2 regions of the Kosakonia oryzae genome follow, and region 2 is predicted to be linked to the other one. Evidence: predicted binding sites of a transcription regulator. Region 2 holds the regulator's gene; the other holds the start of a gene.
What was found. The regulator Fur, encoded in region 2, represses iron uptake genes when iron is present. The targets are predictions, from matches to a motif close to ATAATAATGAGAACNACTATCAA.
Positions count from the first base shown of each region.

Region 1 (4,428 bases), 450 kb from region 2:
CCCGTTTCCAGCGCACGCTGAGTAAATCCGGCGTGTGCTTAATGAGATCGCGCAGGGTGTGAATCACCGTATCCTGCGTATTCGCGCAAATCTGGATAAGCAAATCACCGTGACACAATGCCGCATCCAGCGAATCATTGGGAAAGCGTTCCATCTTTTGCAGTTTTTTCGGCTTCTGCGCCTGCAAACCAAAACGCGTATCGAACAGCGACTGGCCCACAGAAACGGTGACCGTCAGGTTATCCGGCGCGATATACGGCCCGAGAATACCGGAATCCATTGGCGGCAGCCGTGGGTTTGGCGTATCCGGCGCCGGGCCGCCGGAAGTGAGAAAAGTGATGCGCTGTGTCAGTAAGCGAAACAAACGTTCAAGATCGGCTTTATCCGCAGCCAGCACATCAAAAGCCACCAGCATCATTGACGCCTGCTGCGGCGTCAAAATCCCGGCCTGATGCGCCCCGAGAAAAGGCTGCTTTTCCATCCGCGAATCCGGCGACAGCGTCCCCGGCGCACTCTGTGGTTTTGCGGCATGGGCAACCGGGCATCCGCCAGCAATTGCGAGCGCGCCTCCCAGCGCGCCCATCCCTTTCAGTAAACGGCGGCGCGAAGGTTCGCTGACGCCATGATCATCATGTTGCTTCATATTGTTAATCCAGCCCAAGCACGCCGCGCAGCTGCGCCAGATCTTCCGCCAGCGTGGTGATCGGCCCTTTCAGTGCATTACGGTCGGCGTCGGTCAGCTTGTCGTACGTCTCATAGCCATCTTTGGTGCGGTATTTCGCCAAAATGGTATCCACTTTCTTGAAGTTGGCATCAACTTTCGCCAGTAACTCCGCATTCTCTTTTTGCAGTTGCGGACGCAGCAGATCGACAATTTTCTGCGCGCCATCAACGTTGGCCTGGAAATCCCACAGATCGGTGTGGCTGTAGCGATCTTCTTCGCCGCTGATCTTGCTGGCCGCCACTTCTTCAATCAAATCGGCTGCACCGCCCACCACTTTTGACGGCGGGAACGCCAGTTCATTAATGCGCGTTTGCAGATCCAGCACATCGCTGTTGAGCTGATCGGCATATTTGCCCATCTCTTTGGTGCTGTTATCACCAAACAGGGCTTTTTCCAGGCGGTGGAAACCGGTGAACTTCGGATCGTCCGCTTTGTGCTCGTAATCATCTTCACGGGCATCAATGCTGCCATCCAGATCGGAGAAGAGTTCAGCAATCGGTTCGATACGTTCATAGTGCTGGCGAGTTGGCGCATACAGCGCTTTCGCTTTTTCAATATCCCCGGCTTTTACCGCATCGGTAAAGGCTTTCGTACCGGAGGCCAGTTGCGCGGTTTCCGCCACCACATAGGCTTTATAATCAGTAATGGCTCCGCTCAGGCTCAACAATGCATCGTCTTTTGCCGCATCCGCAGTTGCCGAGCCTTTGACCACCAGTTTCCCTTTCGGGTTAGTAAGCAGGCCGCAGGTCATATCATATTCGCCAGGTTGCAGATTGGCGGTCAGCTTCTGGCTGAAGCCCGGCGCGATGTTTTCACGCTCTTCCACCACCATCACGCCTTTGAGAATCTCCCATTCCAGCGCTTTCTGGCTGTGGTTGACGATAATGAACTGCGTTTTGCCCGCGTTAACGGTCAGGTTCATCGGCTCACACTGCTTGTCCGTTACCGTGACCTTCACCTGCGGAACATCCGCAGCCTGTACCCCGAAAGCGCAAGACATCAGCGCCGCGATCCCTACCTGCAAAGCACTACGACGAAAATGAATAGCCATGACCCTTCCCTTAAATAAGTATGTTGTAACTACGAAGCTGTGCATATCCTCAGGAAGCCGCCTGCGAAGGCTGCGCTCTTGAGCGTGGAGGCAAAACAAACAGCACCAGCACCGGAATCAGGTAGGCAAAGTAGACAAAGACTTCACTCACGCTCGGTGCTTCCTGATAACCAAAAATGCCTTCCAGCAAGGTGCCCGTCAGCGAATGCGTGGTGAGCACGTTGCTTAAATCGAAAGCCACATCCTGGAATTGATTCCACAAACCGGCTTCATGGAAAGCGCGGATAGCGCCCGCTGCCAGACCGGCGGCCACCAGCAGGATGAACAGGCTGGTCCATTTGAAAAACGCGCCGAGGTTAAGGCGAATCCCGCCCCAGTAGAGCAGAAAGCCCAGCACCACGGCCGTTGCCAGCCCAAGGATTGCGCCAAGCGGCGGCCAGATACCGAGATCCTGCTGGAATGCCGCCAGCAGAAAGAACACCGATTCCAGCCCTTCACGCGCAACGGCGAAAAAAACCATCAAAATCAGTGCCCAGCCGTGATGATTACTGCGCGCCAGCGCGTTATCTACCGCCTGCTCAAGTTGCACTTTGACGTTGCGCGACACTCTGCGCATCCAGAACACCATCCAGGTGAGGATCACCACGGCAATCACCGCGACAATTCCCTCAAACAGCTCCTGCTCTTTTTGCGGAAACTCACCGGTGGTTTCGTTGATGGCAATCCCCAGCCCCAGGCAGAGTGCAGCGGCGAGGAAAACGCCAATCCACATCACCCCAATCCAACGTCCGCGCTGGGTGCGTTTCAGGTAGCTGGCAATCAGACTGACGATCAGCGCCGCTTCGAGGCCTTCACGTAACATAATAAGAAATGGAACAAACATGGAGGACGCCCCTGGTGTCATGTGCAGTCAACGGTTGCAAAGAAAAGTAAATTGCATTGATAGTGATTATCATTACGGTAACGAGAAACTCAAGCAAAATATGACAAGAATAATAACTGGATGTAAACGGATAGCAGGCTACCTCAGGCGAAGCGGCTCTTATGCAGAAGTGGTTGAAATAAAGCGATAACTTAGCTTACAAAGCATTAACTTTATGTTTACCGCATCTCGCGGCTATGGCTAAATACTCCCCCATTCACCTGCAAAATTAGAGATATGATTAATTTCCTACATTTTCTGCTGGCGCTGGCGGTGATCCTCGCGCTCGCCTGGCTGGTAAGTTTCGACCGGCGGCAAATACGTTTTCGCTTTATTCTGCAATTGATCGTCATCGAAATGGCGCTGGCCTGGTTCTTCCTGCATGCGCAAAGCGGATTAACGCTGATTAAATATGTTTCCGGTTTCTTCGAAGTGCTGCTGAAATTTGCCGGTGAAGGCACGGGTTTTGTTTTCGGCGGCATGAGCGAAAAAGGGCTGGCATTTATTTTCCTTGGCGTGCTGTGTCCCATCGTTTTTATTTCAGCGTTGATCGGCATTTTGCAACACTGGCGGATCCTGCCTGTTTTCATTCGCCTGATCGGAACCCTGCTGTCGAAACTCAACGGTATGGGCAAGCTGGAATCCTTTAATGCTGTCAGTTCGCTGATTCTCGGTCAGTCCGAAAACTTCATTGCCTACAAAGGGATACTCGCCGACCTCTCTTCACGCCGCCTGTTCACCATGGCCGCCACGGCAATGTCGACGGTTTCGCTGTCGATTGTCGGCGCTTATATGACCATGCTGGATGCGAAATATGTGGTCGCCGCGCTGATCCTGAATATGTTCAGCACCTTTATTGTGCTGTCGATCATTAATCCCACGCGCCCGGAAGCGGAACCGGAAATTAAGCTGGAAAAACTCCACGAATCACAAAGTTTCTTTGAGATGCTTGGCGAATATATTCTGGCAGGCTTCAAAGTAGCGATGATTATTCTGGCAATGCTGATCGGTTTTATCGCCCTGATTAGCGCCGTCAACGCCCTCTTCTCTGCGCTATTCGGTATCAGCTTCCAGCAAATTCTCGGCTATGTTTTCTATCCGCTGGCGTGGCTGGTTGGCATTCCACTCAGCGATGCGTTGCAGGCTGGCAGCATCATGGCCACCAAGCTGGTCGCTAATGAGTTTGTGGCGATGATCGAACTGCAAAAAATCGCCGCACAGATGACGCCGCGCGGATTGGGGATTTTGTCAGTGTTCCTGGTGTCATTTGCCAACTTTGCCTCAATTGGCATCGTCGCAGGTGCCATTAAGGGGCTGAATGAGCGGCAAGGCAATTCCGTCTCCCGCTTTGGCCTGCGCCTGGTCTACGGGGCAACGCTGGTGAGCCTGCTCTCCGCCGCTTTTGCGGGTGTGGTGCTGTAAGTGATTCACCCCTCTCTTGCGGGAGAGGGGTTGCACATCAGAACTGAACGCAAACCGGCTGATCCACGCGCATCACCGATTCCTGCGCGAAACGCGCTTTATAAATCTCGCGCAACGTATCGATTTTTGCGTCAGTTTGTGCGTCCACGCTGTGGATAAGCATCAGCGCCTTGCTCGGTTCCTTCGACACTTTCCCGTTACTGCCCAGCCACTGCCCCTGGGCATCGAAAGCCGTCAGGCCATCACGAAAACGCGGTGTGACATCGTTATCCACATACTGTTGCCACTCCTGAGCGGTAATCAGTTTAC
Region 1 covers NZ_CP014007.2:3,332,866-3,337,293, forward strand. Annotated here, with positions in the region: gene efeB (iron uptake transporter deferrochelatase/peroxidase subunit) at 1-643, opposite strand, end outside; gene efeO (iron uptake system protein EfeO) at 648-1,775, opposite strand; gene efeU (iron uptake transporter permease EfeU) at 1,825-2,658, opposite strand; gene AWR26_RS16010 (NupC/NupG family nucleoside CNT transporter) at 2,935-4,119, shown strand; gene AWR26_RS16015 (DUF3574 domain-containing protein) at 4,157-4,428, opposite strand, start outside.
Region 1: a site for Fur is predicted at 2,715-2,737, ahead of efeU (iron uptake transporter permease EfeU). Genes of this name have one in related genera too.

Region 2 (4,428 bases):
AAAACCTGAAGCGGTGATGCGGGCAATTAATCGTTATCTCGCTGAAAAGTCAAACTGATTAAAAAGGCGGCGACCGGTCGCCAGAACGCGTCCGCCCGTTGGCGCGCCCGTTATGCTGATGTATGATGGCGCGCTATTCAGCCCGGGCGGCAGCCCGATTGCTTGTCTTTCCCGTAGTATGCTTAAACATGGCTAAAGAACAAACGGACCGTACAACCCTGGATCTGTTCGCGAATGAGCGTCGCCCGGGACGGCCGAAGACGAATCCGCTCTCGCGTGATGAACAGTTACGCATCAACAAACGCAATCAGCTAAAACGCGATAAAGTTCGTGGGCTTAAACGCGTCGAGTTAAAACTGAACGTGGAAGCCGTTGATGCGTTAAACGAACTTGCCGATGCGCGTGACATGAGCCGCAGCGAACTTATCGAAGAGATGCTGCTGGCACAGTTGAGCGCATTGCGCGGAAAGTAATTACTCCGAATCACCTCTCTTATTTTTACGTTTTCATGTGTCATACAGTGCACTCCGCGGCGATAGCTGTTTTCGCGCGCTTCTCTGTTCTGCTATGATTGCCCTTATCTGTGGGCAGAGCGCCACCATCATATTCATTAGGTTTCAAGAGGTTATTTTACTCATGGCAATTACAGGTATTTTCTTCGGCAGCGACACCGGCAACACCGAAAATATTGCGAAAATGATTCAGAGTCAGCTTGGTAAGGACGTTGCCGACGTACATGACATTGCCAAGAGCAGCAAGGAAGATATCGAAGGATATGACATTCTGTTGCTCGGCATTCCGACCTGGTATTATGGCGAAGCGCAGTGCGACTGGGATGATTTCTTCCCGACGCTGGAAGAGATTGATTTTAATGGTAAGTTAGTTGCGCTGTTTGGCTGCGGCGATCAAGAAGACTATGCAGAGTATTTCTGCGATGCGCTGGGTACGATCCGCGATATTATTGAGCCGCGCGGCGCGACCATCGTGGGCCACTGGCCAACTGCAGGCTACCATTTCGAAGCCTCTAAAGGGCTGGTGGATGATGACCATTTCGTTGGTCTGGCGATTGACGAAGATCGTCAGCCAGAAATGACCGCAGAACGTGTACAAAAATGGGTTAAGCAAGTTCGCGAAGAGCTGCACCTTGATGACATCATCAATGCCTGATTTTACGGCGTAATCTGTGGGTTACGTAGTATTAATAGGTAAAAGCAATGGAAATAATTGCTACAAATTTTTAACTTTTTTCTCCATCGCTGTACAATAAGCCCTGCTAAAGTGGTGTCATGAAGCACAGGAGTTGCTGGTGACACCACGTTTTAAAAGCTTACTTTACTTGAGGACTTGCAGTTTTCATTTAGCCATGGCAGTTCTATAATGAGACGCATTATCCCAGGTGCATTCCTTCTAACTTCCATTGAGGAAGTGAATCGTATAGCAACAGGACAGATTCCGCATGACTGACAACAATACCGCATTAAAGAAGGCTGGCCTGAAAGTCACGCTTCCTCGGTTAAAAATCCTGGAAGTGCTTCAGGAACCGGATAACCATCATGTCAGTGCGGAAGATTTATATAAACGACTGATCGACATGGGCGAAGAGATCGGGCTGGCAACAGTATATCGTGTACTGAACCAGTTTGACGACGCCGGCATTGTGACCCGTCATAATTTCGAAGGCGGGAAATCCGTTTTTGAACTGACTCAGCAACATCACCACGATCATCTGATTTGCCTCGACTGCGGCAAAGTGATCGAATTCAGTGATGATTCCATCGAAGCGCGCCAGCGTGAAATCGCCGCGAAACATGGCATTCGTCTGACGAACCATAGTCTTTACCTGTATGGCCACTGCGCCGAGGGTGACTGCCGCGAAGATGAACACGCGCACGACGCGAAATAACCCCTTTTCATACTCAAGCCAACCTTAAGGTTGGCTTTTTTTTTGCCCTGCAGAAACAAAAATGCCCGACAGGTTTTCGCCGCCGGGCAGATTACTTCAACAATAATTACGCTTTCACACTATCCACACGGCTGAAACGTTTGCCGTCCGGGCTGGCGGTACGGATCTGCACTTCCCCGCTTACCTGCGGACGCGCTTTATCATCATAACGCAGCCAGTTTTTACCGCCGTCCGTAGAATATTCCACGACCATTCCCGGGAAGCTGGTATTGGCTTCCAGCTTGCCGCCAACCACGCGCGCGCCCGGTACAGGCAGGCGATAGTTGATACCGGCTTTGTCCAGTTTTGCCAGTTCACGATGACCTAACAGATTTGCAAAGCGGGTCCAGTCTTTATCCAGCGCTTTTACATCGACCAGATGAGTTTCACCGCCTTTGTACTCGCGACCGGCCTGATAATCCTGTTCCCAACCGGCGCGGTGCCAGGCACGTTCTGCGACCGCAATCATGCGTGGATAAATCATGTACTCCATCTGGTTGTCGGTACGTACCACTTCACTCCACAGCTGAGCAGAAAGACCATAGGCTCCAGGCCATGGTTTATCTGATTTCGCGTTGAATGGATTGCCATCACGATCCAGTGAGGTTTCAGCATTTTGCGGCATGTTGTCTGGCGCAAAGCTGAAGATCTTGCGCTCATTGCTAAAGCGCGTGCCCCAGTAGTAGCCGCTTTCCGCCGGGTGGACTTCGTTCGGGAAGTCGAGGTAAACATAGTCCGGGTTCGAGACAATGACGCGGAACCCTTTGTTCGCCCAGTCATTTACCGAATCGAAACCGCCCCAGTAGAGCGTATCCCAGAAGTTAACATTGACGTGATCGGTGGCAAACTCGGCGGCATTTTTGGCATCTTTCAGGCCATCCTGCCATGCCTGCATGGTGCCGATACCGTGCGCTTTCACCAGCTTGCTAACCTCAATACCAAAGTAGCTGGAAAGATGCTCAACATCTGCAACCTTACCCTCTTTGACCATGGTCTGGCAGACCTGAGACTTCGCCCACGGTTTGTCCTGGTTGCTCTGATCGATGATGCCTTTGCCCGCTTCCGGTTTTTTCTGGTCGGTATAACCCGCTCCCAGATAGATGTTTTTCGCTTCGTCACCGCCAAAATGCCAGGTGTTCAGCGGTACGCCCGCTTCTTTGTGCATTTGCTGGATTTCGCCAATCACCTTATCGACGAAATTGCGCGACGAATCGAGGCAAGGGTTCAGATAGCCAGTACGGTTATAGAACTGTACCCCGGTGGTATTAGAGGTGTCCGTCGGATCAAGCAAACGGTACTGATTCGCCTCTTTCTCTTTACCCTCTTTCATCAGGCGGTCATAGCGTGCTTCCATTGAGATCACGGCTGCACGGGCGTGCGCCGGCATATCAATTTCCGGGATCACTTCAATCTGTCGCGCTTTCGCGTACTTCAGTATGTCGATGTAATCGGTACGGCTGAAGTGGCCGCTGCCATTGTTGTTGCTGTCCGGGCCGGAACCCAGTTGCGGCAGCAGGCAGGTTTTCTCGCTCAGATCGTGGCAACGTTTACTGCCGATGTCGGTCAGCTCAGGCAGACCGGGGATCTCAATACGCCAGCCTTCATCATCAGTAAGGTGAAAGTGGAATTTGTTCAGCTTATAAGCTGACATCTGATCCAGCAGGCGCAGTACGGCATCTTTGCTGTGGAAGTTACGTCCCACATCAAGCTGAATACCGCGATAATCAAAGCGCGGTGCGTCTTTTGCTTCAAGCCGTGCAATTTTCTGCTCGCCGCTGGAAGGGATCAGCGACAGCAAAGATTGCAGGCCGTAGAACACGCCAGCCTGATCAAAGCCAGTGATTACCGCCTCATTTGCCCCAATATGCAACTGATAGGCACCCGATATGGCTTCATCACCCGCAAAAGCCTTCACTGCGATCTCTGTACGGATGGGATAACTGCCCTCTTTGACGCCCAGCAGCGCGAAGCGCGACTTCACGGCTTCCTGCGCATCCGCACCCAGCGCAGAGAGATCGAGCTTCACGCCTTTGCTCAGATCCACATCCTGACCGGAGATTTTTACCTCCTGCGGCGTGGGGACAATTTGGCCGCGCAACGTGGAGAGGTTCAGCGCTTTTACGTCGCTATTTTTCTCAAAGCGTGCTTCAGCGGTCATCAGGATGTTTTTATCATCCGGCGTACGTTTCCACTGGCCGTCGAGCGGCGTAACAAACTGGAACAGATCTTCGGTATCGGTATTGGCAATCACTTTTGCCGTTGCCCCTTCGGCCGTCACATACCAGCGAGGCAGCACATCGGTGACGAACAATTGCCAGTACTCATTAACAATCGGAATTTCCACCGCCTGCTTTGCCGGGAAGCCGGTAAATTTGTCCGTTGGCTCCAGCTTGTGCAGATCGCCCATGATATGGGTGACCTTGAACTGATCATTTGCCACCTCCAGAATCGGACGGATGCTGTGGAAGTAAATCGTCCAATCCTTG
Region 2 covers NZ_CP014007.2:3,778,942-3,783,369, forward strand. Annotated here, with positions in the region: gene ybfF (esterase) at 1-58, shown strand, start outside; gene ybfE (LexA regulated protein) at 189-473, shown strand; gene fldA (flavodoxin FldA) at 637-1,167, shown strand; gene fur (ferric iron uptake transcriptional regulator) at 1,457-1,903, shown strand; gene AWR26_RS17960 (beta-N-acetylhexosaminidase) at 2,010-4,428, opposite strand, start outside.